Regions from separate parts of the Streptomyces sp. Sge12 genome, predicted to be linked through region 2. Evidence: predicted binding sites of a transcription regulator. Region 2 holds the regulator's gene; the other holds the start of a gene.
What was found. Region 2 encodes HrcA, which represses chaperone genes, less so after heat shock. Its sites were predicted from a motif close to TTNGCACTCNGNNNNNCNGAGTGCNAA; they were not measured.

Region 1 (7,397 bases), 880 kb from region 2:
GCGGGGTCAGCGAGGCGGCGAAGCCGTTCATCGCCGAGGTGTAGACGAACGAGGGCTTCAGACCCAGCTTCTTCGCGGCCTGCGCCGCGTCCACCCCCGTTCCCAGGGTCACGATGTACTTGCCGGGCACCGCGTTGTCGGACTTGAGCAGCGGTGCCGGGGTCGGCTCCGGGGCCGCGGCGGAGGCCGTACCGGCCACGACCGGGGGGACGGTGAGGAGGGCCGCGGCGGCCAGGCGTGCGAGCAGGCGCATGGAAGGAACTCCCTGACGGGGTGGGGAAGGAAGACATGGGTGTGGGCCGCCCAAACGGCACCACGTGCTCCTGCGGGGCGGCCCTCGGCTTCATCGGTGCCACCGCCCGGCCGGTTGAATCACCGGCTTCACCTGGTTGCCCGTCCGGTACGCGCCGACACGCCGTGGCGCGCGCGGCGCGCAGAAAGGGTTATCCCGCTGTGCCGCACCGGGCGCACTCCGGCCCGCGCGGCCGGTGGCCCGCCCGGCAGGATCACCCGTACGGTCCGCCCCCAGATCAGGGGGCGCACGGCCGGTGCGCCGCCCGTACCCCCGCCACACCCGCGGGCTTCGTTGACCCGCCCGGCCGCGCGTGATGGCCTCGGGCCATGCGCATCCGTCTGAGCCGAACCCTGACCGTGGCCGTCGCCGTACTGGCCGCCGTCGCCGCCCTGCCCGTGGCTGCGGCCACCGCCGACGTGCCGGAACCCGTACCGCACACGGCTCCCGCCGACCACGCCACGTACATCGTCACCGTGCGGGAGGAAGTCGACCCGGCCTCCGTGGCCGAGCGGGTCGACGCCACCCCCGTACACGTCTACCGCACCGTCCTGCACGGCTTCTCCGCCCGGCTGAGCCCCGCCCAGGTCAAGGCCCTGCGGGAGATGCAGGACGTCGAGGCCGTCGAGGAGGACGGCCGGGCCATCGGCTTCGGCCCCGGCTTCTGACACCCTGGCTCCCGCCCTCCCGGCCCGGGAGGGCGCCCCGTCAAGCCCCGAATGTCCGCGCCGTGACGCGGGCGCCCGCACGGGGGCGCAATGGAGGTCGGCCCCCTTCCCCGACACCACCGAGGACCGACCTCATGACCCTCGCCAGGACCCGCCGCACGGCCTTCGTGATCGTCACCCTGCTCGCCGGTACTAGAGGGTGGCCCTGGCCGTCTCGATGAAGGCGCGGATCAGCTCCGGCGCCTTCACGCCGCGCTCCCGCTCCACCCCGCTGGACACGTCCACGCCCCAGGCGCCGGTCACCCGGACCGCCTCCCGCACATTGCCCGGGTTCAGGCCGCCGGCCAGCAGCCAGCGCCCCTCGGGCGCGGTGAAGTCCGCCGAGCCCCAGTTCCACGGCTTGCCTGAGCCCGGGTCGGGAGCGTCCAGCAGCAGCAGGTCCTCGCCGTACTCGCCGCAGCGCTCCACGTGCTCGGCGGTGGCCCGCAGCAGGGTCCGGCCGTCGGCGCGCAGCGCCGCGAAGTCCTCGGGGCCCTCCTCGCCGTGCAGCTGCACCCCGCGCACCCCGCTCTCCTCGGCGAACCGGCGCACCTGCGCCACCGACTGCCCCCGGAACACCCCGACGGTGAGCACACCGTCCGGCACCCGCGCGGCGAGCTCCCGCGCGACCGCGGCATCGACCGTACGCGGACTGCCGGGCGCGAAGACGAACCCGACGGCGTCGGCCCCGGCCGCCACGGCCACGTCGACGTCGTGCGCGGTCTTCAAGCCGCAGATCTTGACGAAGAGATCGCTCATGCGCCCAGTCTTCCACCGCACCCCGCATCAACGGCGCCGACCCGTTTCACTCCTTGGTATGCACATCGCACCGGGACCCCTGCCCCTGCTGCGCCGCCTCGCGCACGCCTTGGACGCCGGACTGAACATCGCCCTCGGCGGGGACCACGAAGAGGTCACCTTCATCGCGCACCCCGCCGCCTGAGGCCGCCCCCGGCGAAACGCCCGAGGGCGGCACCCCCGTGGGGGTGCCGCCCTCGTTCGAGAACAGCCGATCAACCAGTGGCCGGAGCCGGGGTCGATCAGAAGTCCATGTCACCGCCCGGCATGCCGCCCGGCGCACCGGCGCCGGCCTTCTCGGGCTTGTCGGCGATGACGGCCTCGGTCGTCAGGAACAGCGCGGCGATCGACGCGGCGTTCTGCAGCGCGGAGCGCGTGACCTTCGCCGGGTCGATGATGCCCTCGGCGATCATGTCGACGTACTCGCCGGTCGCGGCGTTCAGGCCGTGACCGATCGGGAGGTTGCGCACCTTCTCGACGACGACGCCACCCTCGAGACCACCGTTGACGGCGATCTGCTTGAGCGGGGCCTCCAGGGCGAGCTTCACGGCGTTGGCGCCGGTCGCCTCGTCACCCTCGAGCTCCAGCTTCTCGAAGACCGCGGAGGCCTGGAGCAGGGCCACGCCACCACCGGCGACGATGCCCTCCTCGACGGCCGCCTTCGCGTTGCGAACGGCGTCCTCGATGCGGTGCTTGCGCTCCTTGAGCTCGACCTCGGTCGCGGCACCGGCCTTGATGACGGCCACGCCGCCGGCCAGCTTCGCGAGGCGCTCCTGGAGCTTCTCGCGGTCGTAGTCCGAGTCGGAGTTCTCGATCTCGGCGCGGATCTGGTTGACGCGACCCTGGACCTGGTCGCTGTCACCGGCACCGTCGACGATGGTGGTCTCGTCCTTGGTGATGACGACCTTGCGGGCGCGGCCGAGCAGGTCGAGACCGGCGTTCTCCAGCTTGAGGCCGACCTCCTCGGAGATGACCGTGCCGCCCGTGAGGATGGCGATGTCACCGAGCATGGCCTTGCGGCGGTCACCGAAGCCCGGGGCCTTGACGGCGACGGACTTGAAGGTGCCACGGATCTTGTTGACGACGAGGGTGGAGAGCGCCTCGCCCTCGACGTCCTCGGCGATGATCAGCAGCGGCTTGCCGGACTGCATGACCTTCTCCAGGAGCGGCAGCAGGTCCTTGACCGAGCCGATCTTGGAGTTGACGATCAGGATGTACGGGTCGTCCAGGGACGACTCCATGCGCTCCATGTCGGTGGCGAAGTACGCCGAGATGTAGCCCTTGTCGAAGCGCATGCCCTCGGTGAGCTCCAGCTCCAGACCGAAGGTCTGGGACTCCTCGACGGTGATGACGCCTTCCTTGCCGACCTTGTCCATGGCCTCGGCGATGAGCTCGCCGATCTGGGTGTCGGCGGCGGAGATGGAGGCCGTCGAAGCGATCTGCTCCTTGGTCTCGACATCCTTGGCCTGGGCGAGCAGGGCGGCGGAGACGGCCTCGACGGCCTTCTCGATACCACGCTTGAGGGCCATCGGGTTGGCACCGGCGGCCACGTTGCGCAGGCCCTCGCGGACGAGCGCCTGGGCCAGGACGGTGGCCGTGGTCGTACCGTCGCCGGCGACGTCGTCCGTCTTCTTGGCGACTTCCTTGACCAGCTCGGCGCCGATCTTCTCGTACGGGTCCTCGAGCTCGATCTCCTTGGCGATGGAGACACCATCGTTGGTGATCGTGGGGGCGCCCCACTTCTTCTCAAGGACGACGTTGCGACCCTTGGGGCCAAGGGTGACCTTGACGGCGTCGGCGAGCTGGTTCATCCCACGCTCGAGGCCGCGACGGGCCTCCTCGTCGAACGCAATGATCTTGGCCATCTGAAGTGGTCCTCCCGGACAGCGGTGGATTGCTCCCAGGACCGCGCCCGCGCCCGCGACGGACGGCCTGCGTGCCCGGCGGTTCCTTCCCACCGGACCCTGCGGGCCTCACCGACCCGGTCCTCGTTTCAGTAGCACTCTCACGTGGAGAGTGCTAACGCCAATGATTAGCACTCGACCCCCTCGAGTGCAAGCGGCTTGGTGCAAAGCCCCGCCACTACCGGGCATACGCAGGAGGGGCCCCCATCCCGTGTCCAGGATGTGGGCCCCTCATGGTGTTCCAGGTCTTCGATGCACACTGTGCGTCGGCGGTCGATCGCGCCAGGACTAGCCGAGTGCGAGCTTGACCATGTCCGCCTGCGGACCCTTCTGGCCCTGCGAGATCTCGAACTCGACCCGCTGACCCTCTTCAAGGGTGCGGTACCCGTCCATCTGGATGGCGCTGTAGTGGACGAACACATCCGCACCACCGTCGACCGCGATGAAGCCGTAGCCCTTCTCCGCGTTGAACCACTTGACGGTGCCCTGAGCCATGCCTAACTCCCCTATTACTGGCCCTTGCGCAGGAACGCACTTCGCGATCCCGGGTCAGAACTTGCGTCGGAACGCGTCGACCGAGGCTGAATGTATCTGCGCGGATGCTGTCTGCAACAGGTCAATCCGATGAGAATTCTGGACACCGAGAAACATTGAAATAGAGTGAAAATTTGCCATACTCCCGGGCAACTCGGGCCGGGCATATCTCGCCAAAGCCCCATACCGCACTCGCATGTTGGCCCGATGTCGACCCTTGCGCGGCCCGTTCATATGCAGGGGGCAAGAACAGCGGAGGGGACTTCCCCAACCCTACCGTGCCCAATCAAGCAGAATTGCCCCCTCCGCTTCTAGCGGAGGGGGCAATTTCGGTTTGCGCGTGTCACCAGTCAGGTGATCCCGGGGATCCGGGCATTCAGCAACCGCCCGCCACGGCCGGGATGATCGAGACGCCGGCGCCGTCCGGCGTCGCCGCCTGCAGCCCGCCCTCGAAGCGCACGTCGTCGTCGTTCACGTAGACGTTCACGAAACGGCGCAGCTTGCCCTGGTCGTCCAGGACGCGCGCGGCGATCCCCGGGTGGCTCTTCTCCAGGGACTCGATGACCTCGGCGAGGGTCGCGCCCTCGGCGGGGACCTCGGCGGCGCCGCCGGTGTAGGTGCGCAGGATGGTGGGGATGCGGACGTTGACGCTCATGGCGCTACTGCCTTTCCGGTAGGGCGGGGAGAGGGGGTGTCCGGCGGGTCAGGGCCGGGTCCCCGGGTCGTCTGGTGCCGTGCATTGCAAGGCGGAGGAGGGAGTCGACGCGGAGCGTCGGCGACCGACGACAACGCGGCAAGGCGCGGTGCCGGGCGGGCCGGGGACCCGGCCCTGACCCGCCGGACACCCCCTAGGCCAGGCCGGCGGCGCGGAACGCGTCCAGGCTCGGGCGGATGGTGGCGGTCTGCCCGCTGTCCGCGGCCACCGCCTCCAGGGTCTTGAGGCCGTCACCGGTGTTGAGGACGACGGTGGTCAGCGTCGGGTCGAGCTGCCCGTTGTCGATGAGCTTCTTCGTCACGCCGACGGTCACGCCGCCCGCGGTCTCGGCGAAGATGCCCTCGGTCTGCGCGAGGATCTTGATGGCCTCGACGACCTGCTCGTCGTTCACGTCCTCGACGAAACCGCCGGTGCGGCGCGCGATGTCCAGGACGTACGGACCGTCCGCCGGGTTGCCGATCGCGAGGGACTTGGCGATGGTGTTCGGCTTCTGCGGGCGGACCACGTCGTGACCGGCCTTGAACGCGGTCGACACCGGGGAGCAGCCCTCGGCCTGCGCACCGAAGATCTTGTACGGCTTGTCCTCGACCAGGCCCAGCTTGATGAGCTCCTGCAGACCCTTGTCGATCTTCGTCAGCTGGGAGCCGGACGCGATCGGGATCACGATCTGGTCGGGCAGCTGCCAGCCGAGCTGCTCGCAGATCTCGTACGCCAGGGTCTTGGAGCCCTCGCCGTAGTACGGACGGAGGTTGACGTTGACGAAGCCCCAGCCCTCGCCCAGCGGGTCGCCGATGAGCTCGGAGCAGAAGCGGTTGACGTCGTCGTAGTTGCCCTCGATGCCGACCAGGTCGCCGCCGTACACACCGGCCATGACGACCTTGCCCTGCTCCAGGTCGTGCGGGATGAACACGCAGGAGCGGAAGCCGGCCCGGGCGGCCGCGGCGCCGACGGCGCCGGCCAGGTTGCCGGTCGAGGAGCAGGACAGGGTGGTGAAGCCGAAGGCACGGGCGGCCTCGACGGCGATGGCCACGACGCGGTCCTTGAAGGAGTGCGTCGGGTTGCCGGAGTCGTCCTTGACGTACAGCTTGCCGGTGACGCCCAGCTCCTTGGCCAGGTTGGCCGCGTCCACGAGCTTGGTGAAGCCGGGGTTCAGGCTGGGCTTGGCGGCCACGTCCGCGGGGACGGGCAGCAGCGGCGCGTAGCGCCAGATGTTGTTGGGGCCGGCCTCGATCGCGGCGCGCAGGGTCTCGGGGTCACCGGTCGGGAGGTCGTAGGCGACTTCCAGCGGTCCGAAGCACTCGGCGCACGCGAAGATGGGGCCGAGCTCGAAACGGGTACCGCACTCGCGACAGGAAAGGCCGGTGGCAGGTCCGAGATCAACAGAGGTGGCGACAGTCTGTGCAGCCATGATGGCGAGGCCCTTTCTCCTCATCTTCCCCATGGCGCACTTCGCCATGAGACGGAATTGGCACCTTCCCTAGCCGGGGACCTCGCTGACGTCGCTGATGTGCGCGATCGCGAGAACCGACTGGAGGGTTGCCGGGGCTTCAACGGGCCGTGTCCCTCTGCCCCTCTGGATGAGCGGTATGGCACCGGGCGACGCGCTCTTCGGCGCGCCCGGGCGTTTGTCACGAGGACCCCCGGCATGCGGTGGCCCTTCGCGTTGTTCAAGACTGTAACCGAAGGGCCGGGCGGTTGAGACAGGCGTCCGAACCTCGAGATGGATCACATACCGGCGGATATCGCCGACACGCAGGGAGTGCTGAGGGTGCTGGAAGAGGTGGAGCGATGGCTGGCCGACCGCTCCTGGTCCGCCGCCGACCGACCGCTCGACCAGCTGCTCGACCGGAAACGGGCGGCCGGGACCACGGTCAGCGTGGTGCTGCCCGCGCTGGACGAGGAGGCGACGGTCGGCGCGATCGTCGAAGTGATCCGGCGTGAGCTGATCGAGGGACTGCCCGTCCCCCTGGTCGACGAACTGGTCGTCCTCGACTCGGGCTCCAGCGACCGCACCGCCGAGGTCGCGGCGAAGGCCGGGGCCCGGGTGGTGCACCGCGACGAGGTGCTGCCCCGCATCCCGGCGCTGCCCGGCAAGGGCGAGGTGCTGTGGCGCTCGCTGCTGGCCACCGACGGGGACATCGTCTGCTTCGTCGACGCCGACCTGCGGGACTTCTCCGCCACCTTCGTCTCCGGGATCGTGGGCCCGCTGCTCACCGATCCGGACGTGCAGTTCGTCAAGGCGATGTACGACCGGCCGCTGGGCCCGGAATTCGACGGGCTCGCCCCCGGCAGGACCCCCGGCCAGGGCGGCCGCGTCACCGAGCTGGTCGCCCGCCCGCTCCTGAACCTGCACTGGCCGCAGCTGGCCGGCTTCGTCCAGCCGCTGGGCGGCGAGTACGCCGTACGCCGCTGCCTGCTGGAACGGCTGCCGTTCCCCGTCGGGTACG
Region 2 (7,397 bases):
GGCCCCCCGTCCCGCGCGCCCTTCCCGGGGCTACGCCCCGGACCCCGCGCCTCAAACGCCGGCGGGGCTGGAGTGGGGCGGGAGTGGTGCCGGGCGGGGCTGACCATGGGCGGGGTGCGGGATGATGGGGGTATGCCTTCCGCACTCCCCGACGGTGAACCCATGCCCGAAGACGGCTCGCTGCCGTCGCATGCCCTGGCGGGCGCGGGGGAGCGGCCGCTCGGTTTCTACCTGCACGTCCCCTACTGCGCCACGCGCTGCGGCTACTGCGACTTCAACACCTACACGGCCACCGAGCTGCGGGGCACCGGCGGTGTGCTCGCCTCCCGGGAGAACTACGCCGACACCCTGATCGACGAGGTCAGGCTCGCGCGGAAGGTGCTCGGCGACGACCCCCGCCAGGTCCGGACCGTCTTCGTCGGCGGCGGTACGCCCACGCTGCTGCCCGCCGCCGACCTCGTACGCATGCTCGCGGCGATCCGGGACGAATTCGGCCTCGCCGAGGACGCCGAGATCACCACGGAGGCCAATCCGGAGTCGGTGGACCCGGCGTACCTCGCCGAGCTGCGCGCCGGGGGCTTCAACCGGGTCTCCTTCGGCATGCAGAGCGCCAAGCAGCACGTCCTGAAGGTGCTCGACCGCACCCACACCCCCGGCCGGCCCGAGGCGTGCGTCGCGGAGGCACGGGCGGCGGGCTTCGAGCACGTCAACCTCGACCTGATCTACGGGACCCCGGGGGAGTCGGACGAGGACTGGCGCGCGACGCTCGCGGCGGCGCTCGGGGCCGGGCCGGACCACATCAGCGCCTACGCGCTGATCGTCGAGGAGGGCACGCAGCTGGCGCGGCGGATCCGCCGGGGCGAGGTCCCGATGACGGACGACGACGTCCACGCCGACCGGTACCTGATCGCGGACTCGGTGATGGCCGAGGCCGGCTACTCCTGGTACGAGGTCTCCAACTGGGCCACCTCGGAGGCCGGCCGCTGCCTGCACAACGAGCTGTACTGGCGCGGCGCCGACTGGTGGGGCGCCGGGCCGGGCGCGCACTCGCACGTGGGCGGGGTGCGGTGGTGGAACGTGAAGCACCCGGGTGCGTACGCCGCGGCGCTGGCGGAGGGGCGGTCGCCCGGGGCGGGACGCGAGCTCCTGTCGGCGGAGGACCGGCGGGTGGAGCGGATCCTGCTGGAGCTGCGGCTGGTCGACGGCGTGCCGTTGCCGCTGCTCGCTCCGGCCGGGCTGGCGGCGTCGCGGAGGGCGCTGGCGGACGGGCTGCTGGAGCCGGGGCCGTACGAGGGCGGGCGTGCGGTGCTGACCCTGCGGGGGCGGTTGCTGGCCGATGCGGTGGTGCGGGACCTGGTGGACTGACCCGCGCGGGCGGGCCGGCCGCCGGGGGCGCTGCCCCCGGACCCCCGCGCCTCAAACGCCGGCGGGGCTGGAGGGCGGGGGCGGTCAGGTTGTGACGTGGTCGATGAGGTGTTCCACCGAGCCCAGGAGGGTGGATTCCAGGTCGCGGTACGAGGTGACCCGGGACAGGATGTGCTGCCAGGCGGCCCCGGTGTTCTCCGGCCAGCCCAGGGCCCGGCAGACGCCCGTCTTCCAGTCCTGACCGGGCGGGATCACCGGCCACGCGGGGATGCCCAGTGCGGACGGCTTCACCGCCTGCCAGACGTCCACGTACGGGTGGCCCACGATCAGGACGTGCGGGGAGGTCACCGACGCCGCGATGCGGGACTCCTTCGAGCCCGGGACGAGGTGGTCGACCAGGATGCCGAGGCGGGCGTCCTCGGCCGGGGCGAAGTCGGCGACGATGGCCGGGAGGTCGTCGATGCCCTCCAGGTACTCGACCACCACGCCCTCGATCCGCAGGTCGTCGCCCCAGACCCGCTCCACCAGCTCGGCGTCGTGCCGGCCCTCGACGTAGATCCGGCCCGCCCGGGCCACCCGCGCCCGCGCCCCGGGGACGGCCAGTGAGCCCGAGGCCGTCAGGCGCGGCGCCGCGGGGCCGCGCGCCGGCCGGACCAGGGTGACCACCTCGCCGTCCAGCAGGAACCCCCGCGGCTCCATCGGGAACACCCGCCGCTTGCCGAAGCGGTCCTCCAGCGTCACCGTGCCCGCCTCGCAGGCCACCACCGCGCCGCAGAAGTCCGTACCGGCGACCTCGACCACGAGGTCGCGGTCCGCCGCCACCTCCGGCACGGCCGTGGGTCGCTTCCACTGGGGGGTCAGGTCGGGGGAGTACTCGCGCATCCGGCCGACAGTAGGAGAGCCGCGCGCGTCACGCCTCCGACACGCCGAAACGGGCCGCCAGTGTGGCGCGTTGCGCACGGACGAAGTCCGCCCCGACCACCGCTCCGTGACCCGGCACGTACAGTGCGTCGTCCCCGCCCAGCGACAGCAGCCGGTCCAGGGCCGCGGGCCACTGCCCGGGCACGGCGTCCGGGCCCGCCATGGGTTCCCCCGACTCCTCGACCAGGTCCCCGCAGAAGACCACCTCGCGCTCGCCCGGTACGAAGACGGCCAGGTCGTGCCCGCTGTGCCCGGGCCCCACATTGGCCAGCAGCACCTGTACGCCGCCCAGTTCCAGCGTCCACTCGCCCGACACCGGGTGCCGGGGCAGCACCAGCAGGTCCACCGCCTCCGCCGCCTCCGCCTCCGCGAGCCCGTGGCGGACCGCGTCCTCGCGCAGCTCCTCGCGTTCCGCCGCCAGCAGCGAGTCCAGCCCGACCGCCCCGAACACCTCGGCGCCCGAGAAGGCGGCCCCGCCCAGGACGTGATCGAAATGGCCGTGCGTGAATGCGATATGGGTCACGTGCCGGCCCGTCAGCCGCTCCGCCTCGGCCCGCACCTCGGCGCCCTCGCGCAGGCACGAGCCGGGGTCGATCAGGAGCACGGAATCCTCGCCCACCACAAGCCCCACGGTGCAGTCCCACACCGGCAGCCGCCGACGGCCGGCCCGTCCGGTCAGCCGTTCCCACCCACACTCTTCCCAACGCACGTCCATGCGGCGACGCTACCCTGGCGGGCCTCCCTTGCCAGGGGCTTACCGCCCGGCCGTACACTGAGCGGGGGCTCTCTGGCACTCGAACGATCAGAGTGCCAACGAACACGGCAGAACACGGCAACGGACCAGAGCTGGAGGTGTGCGCGCGATGCTCAGCGAACGCAGACTCGAAGTGCTGCGCGCCATCGTCCAGGACTACGTCGGGACGGAGGAGCCGGTCGGCTCCAAGGCGCTCACCGAGCGGCACCGGCTCGGCGTCTCGCCCGCCACCGTGCGCAACGACATGGCCGTGCTGGAGGAGGAGGGCTACATCGCCCAGCCCCACACCAGCGCCGGCCGGATCCCCACCGACAAGGGCTATCGCCTCTTCGTCGACAAGCTGGCGGGGGTCAAGCCGCTGTCGTCGCCCGAGCGCCGGGCCATCCAGAACTTCCTCGACGGCGCCGTCGACCTCGACGACGTGGTCGGCCGCACGGTGCGGCTGCTCGCGCAGCTCACCCGGCAGGTCGCCGTCGTCCAGTACCCGAGCCTGACCCGGTCGACCGTCCGGCACGTGGAGCTGCTCTCGATGGCTCCCGCGCGCCTGATGCTCGTACTGATCACGGACACCGGGCGGGTCGAGCAGCGGCTCATCGACTGCCCGAGCCCCTTCGGCGAGACCTCTCTCGCGGACCTGCGGGCCCGGCTCAACAGCCGGGTCGTCGGGCGGCGCTTCACCGATGTGCCCCCGCTGGTTCAGGACCTCCCCGAATCCTTCGAGGCCGAGGACCGCGGCACCGTCTCCACGGTGCTCGCGACCCTCCTCGAAACCCTGGTCGAGGAGGCCGAGGAGCGGCTGATGATCGGCGGTACCGCCAATCTCACCCGCTTCGGACACGATTTTCCCCTGACGATCAGGCCGGTGCTCGAAGCGCTGGAGGAGCAGGTCGTGCTCCTCAAGCTGCTGGGCGAGGCCAATGAGTCGGGAATGGCCGTACGGATCGGGCATGAGAACGCCTACGAGGGACTGAACTCCACGTCGGTCGTCTCGGTCGGTTACGGTTCGGGCGGCGAAGCAGTCGCCAAACTCGGCGTGGTCGGACCGACCCGCATGGACTACCCCGGAACGATGGGAGCGGTACGCGCAGTGGCACGTTACGTCGGACAGATCCTGGCGGAGTCGTAAGTGGCCACGGACTACTACGCCGTTCTCGGCGTGCGCCGCGACGCATCGCAGGACGAGATCAAGAAGGCCTTCCGGCGCCTCGCGCGTGAACTCCACCCGGATGTGAATCCGGACCCGAAGACGCAGGAGCGCTTCAAGGAGATCAACGCGGCCTACGAGGTGCTGTCGGACCCGCAGAAGAAGCAGGTCTACGACCTCGGCGGCGACCCGCTGTCCTCCTCGGGCGGCGGCGGCGCGGGCGGCTTCGGAGCGGGTGGCTTCGGCAACTTCTCGGACATCATGGACGCCTTCTTCGGCCAGGCCTCGCAGCGCGGCCCGCGCTCGCGGACCCGCCGCGGCCAGGACGCCATGATCCGTCTGGACCTGGAGCTGGACGAGGCGGCCTTCGGGACCACCAAGGACATCCAGGTCGACACGGCCGTGGTCTGCAACACCTGCTCCGGTGAGGGCGCCGCTCCCGGCACCTCGGCGCAGACGTGTGACATGTGCCGCGGTCGCGGTGAGGTCTCGCAGGTCACCCGGTCCTTCCTGGGCCAGGTCATGACCTCGCGCCCCTGCCCGCAGTGCCAGGGCTTCGGCACCGTGGTCCCGACCCCGTGCCACGAGTGCGCGGGCGACGGCCGGGTCCGCTCCCGCCGCAGCCTCACGGTCAAGATCCCGGCCGGTGTCGAGAACGGCACCCGGATCCAGCTCGCGGGCGAGGGCGAGGTCGGCCCCGGCGGCGGCCCCGCCGGTGACCTGTACGTGGAGATCCACGAGCTGGCGCACCCGACCTTCCAGCGGCGCGGGGACGACCTGCACTGCACGGTGACCATCCCGATGACGGCGGCCGCACTGGGCACCAAATGCCCGCTGGAGACGCTCGACGGGCTGGAGGAGATCGACATCCGGCCCGGCACCGGGTCCGGCCAGGCGATCCCGCTGCACGGCCGCGGCGTGACCCACCTGCGCGGTGGCGGACGCGGCGACCTGATCGTCCACGTCGAGGTCACCACCCCGGGCAAGCTGGACGCGCAGCAGGAGGACCTGCTCCGCCAGCTCGCGAAGCTGCGCGGCGAGGAGCGGCCGATGGGCCAGTTCGCGCCGGGTCAGCAGGGGCTGTTCAGCCGCCTGAAGGACGCGTTCAACGGTCGCTGACCGACCGCGCACCACCGTCACGAGCCCGGCCCGGGGATTCCCCGGCCGGGCTCGTCGCACGAGCGCGGCGGGGGGCCGCGGGCCCGCCGGGAAGGGGACTATGCCAGGCGAATGCGATGATTCGGCCCCCTGCCCGGGACGTGGCACGATGCAGTCCATGTCCTCGGCAGCGAACGGTCTCTCCCCGTACCCGATCGTGCAGGCTCCCATGGCGGGCGGCGCCTCCTGCCCCGCGCTCGCCGCTGCCGTGTGCGAGGCGGGCGGACTGGGCTTCCTCGCCGGCGGCTACAAGACGGCCGACGGGATGTACCACGAGATCAAGCAGCTGCGCGCGCTCACCCGGCGCCGTTTCGGCGTCAACCTCTTCATGCCGCAGACCGGTTATGTCGATCCGGCCGCCGTGGAGACCTACCGCGGGCAGCTGGCCGGCGAGGCGAGCTGGTACGAGATCTCGCTCGGCGACGAAGAGGTCTTCGGCACCAGCGACGACGGCTACGACGCCAAGCTCGCCATCCTCCTCGAAGACCCGGTCCCCGTGGTCTCGTTCACCTTCGGCTGCCCCGCCTCCGCGGCCCTCGCCGCGCTGCGCAAGGCCGGTACGTACACCGTCGTCACGGTGACCTCCGTCGAGGAGGCCCGCAGCGCCCAGCACGCGGGCGCGGACGCGGTCTGCGTCCAGGGCTCGGAGGCCGGCGGCCACCAGGGCACCCACCGGGACGACCCGCAGATCGACGGCACGGCGGCCGTGGGCCTCCTCGCGCTGGTGGGCCAGGTACGGGAGGCCGTGGCGCTGCCGATCATCGCCGCGGGCGGTCTGATGCGCGGCGCGCAGATCGCTGCCCTGCTGGCGGCCGGGGCGGAGGCTGCGCAGCTCGGGACGGCCTTCCTGCCCTGCCCGGAGTCCGGGGCGGACCCGGTGCACAAGAAGGCGCTGACGGACCCGCTGTTCGCCCGCACCGAGCTCACCCGGGCCTTCTCCGGGCGGCCGGCGCGGGGGCTGGTGAACCGCTTCATGCGCGAGCACGGGCCGTACGCCCCGGCCGCGTACCCGCAGGTCCACCACCTGACCTCGGGGCTGCGCAAGGCCGCCGCCGCGGCCGGGGACCCGCAGGGCATGGCCCTGTGGGCGGGGCAGGGGCACCGGCTGGCGCGGCCGCTGCCGGCCGGGGAGCTGGTGGAGGTGCTGGCGGCCGAACTGGCCCAGGCACAGAGCACGTTGAAGGCAATGCAGATGAGGAGTGCGTCATGACCGCCCCGGTGTTCGTGGTGGAAGAGGTCCCCGCGGGGCCGGAGTTCGTCCTGGACGGCCCGGAGGGCCGGCACGCCGTGTCCGTGAAGCGGCTGACCCCGGGCGAGGACGTGGTCCTCACCGACGGGCGCGGGCACTGGGCGGAGGGCGTGGTCAAGGCCGCCGAGGGCAAGGACCGGCTGGTCGTGGCGGTCTCCTCGGCGGGGCAGGAGGAGCAGCCGGCGGTCCGGATCACGGTGGTCCAGGCCCTTCCCAAGGGCGACCGGGGCGAGCTGGCCGTCGAGACGATGACCGAGACCGGCGTGGACGCGATCGTGCCCTGGCAGGCCTCGCGCTGCATCACGCAGTGGCGCGGCGACCGCGGGGCCAAGTCCCTGGCCAAGTGGCGGGCCACGGCCCGGGAGGCGGGCAAGCAGTCCCGCCGGGTGCGCTTCCCGGACGTGGCCGAGGCCATGTCCACCAAGCAGGTCGCGGCCCTGCTGGCCGGCGCCGACCTGGCGATGGTCCTGCACGAGGACCGCGACACCCCCTCCGGGGCCCTGGCCACGGCCGAGCTGCCCGCCTCGGGCTCCGTCGTCCTGGTGGTCGGCCCGGAGGGCGGCGTCTCCCCGGAGGAACTGGCGGTCTTCGCCGAGGCGGGGGCCCACCCCTACCGCCTGGGCCGCTCCGTCCTGCGGACCTCCACGGCCGGAACGGCGGCGACCGCGGTGCTGCTGGCCCGCACGGGCCGCTGGTCCTGACGCCCCGCCGTCCCCGGCGTCCCGGTCGTCCCCGCCGGACGGCTCCTCCCCGGCCCGCCCGGCTGGTTCGGACCCGGCCGGGGCCGGGGGTTCGGGCCGGGGGGC

Region 1: groL (chaperonin GroEL) is a predicted target of HrcA. The motif match lies at 3,830-3,856, and genes of this name have one in related genera.

Annotation. Positions count from the first base shown of each region.
Region 1 covers NZ_CP020555.1:4,404,735-4,412,131, reverse strand. The annotation lists gene B6R96_RS19785 (S8 family peptidase) at 1-253, opposite strand, end outside; gene B6R96_RS19780 (protease inhibitor I9 family protein) at 622-960, shown strand; gene B6R96_RS19775 (phosphoribosylanthranilate isomerase) at 1,153-1,758, opposite strand; gene B6R96_RS38535 (hypothetical protein) at 1,817-1,942, shown strand; gene groL (chaperonin GroEL) at 2,040-3,662, opposite strand; gene B6R96_RS19765 (cold-shock protein) at 3,990-4,196, opposite strand; gene B6R96_RS19760 (MoaD/ThiS family protein) at 4,612-4,890, opposite strand; gene thrC (threonine synthase) at 5,084-6,382, opposite strand; SAM riboswitch class I at 6,376-6,534, opposite strand; gene B6R96_RS19750 (glucosyl-3-phosphoglycerate synthase) at 6,719-7,397, shown strand, end outside.
Region 2 covers NZ_CP020555.1:5,283,903-5,291,299, forward strand. The annotation lists gene hemW (radical SAM family heme chaperone HemW) at 133-1,365, shown strand; gene B6R96_RS23605 (DUF3097 domain-containing protein) at 1,450-2,247, opposite strand; gene B6R96_RS23610 (MBL fold metallo-hydrolase) at 2,276-3,001, opposite strand; gene hrcA (heat-inducible transcriptional repressor HrcA) at 3,150-4,166, shown strand; gene dnaJ (molecular chaperone DnaJ) at 4,167-5,303, shown strand; gene B6R96_RS23625 (nitronate monooxygenase) at 5,461-6,552, shown strand; gene B6R96_RS23630 (16S rRNA (uracil(1498)-N(3))-methyltransferase) at 6,549-7,292, shown strand.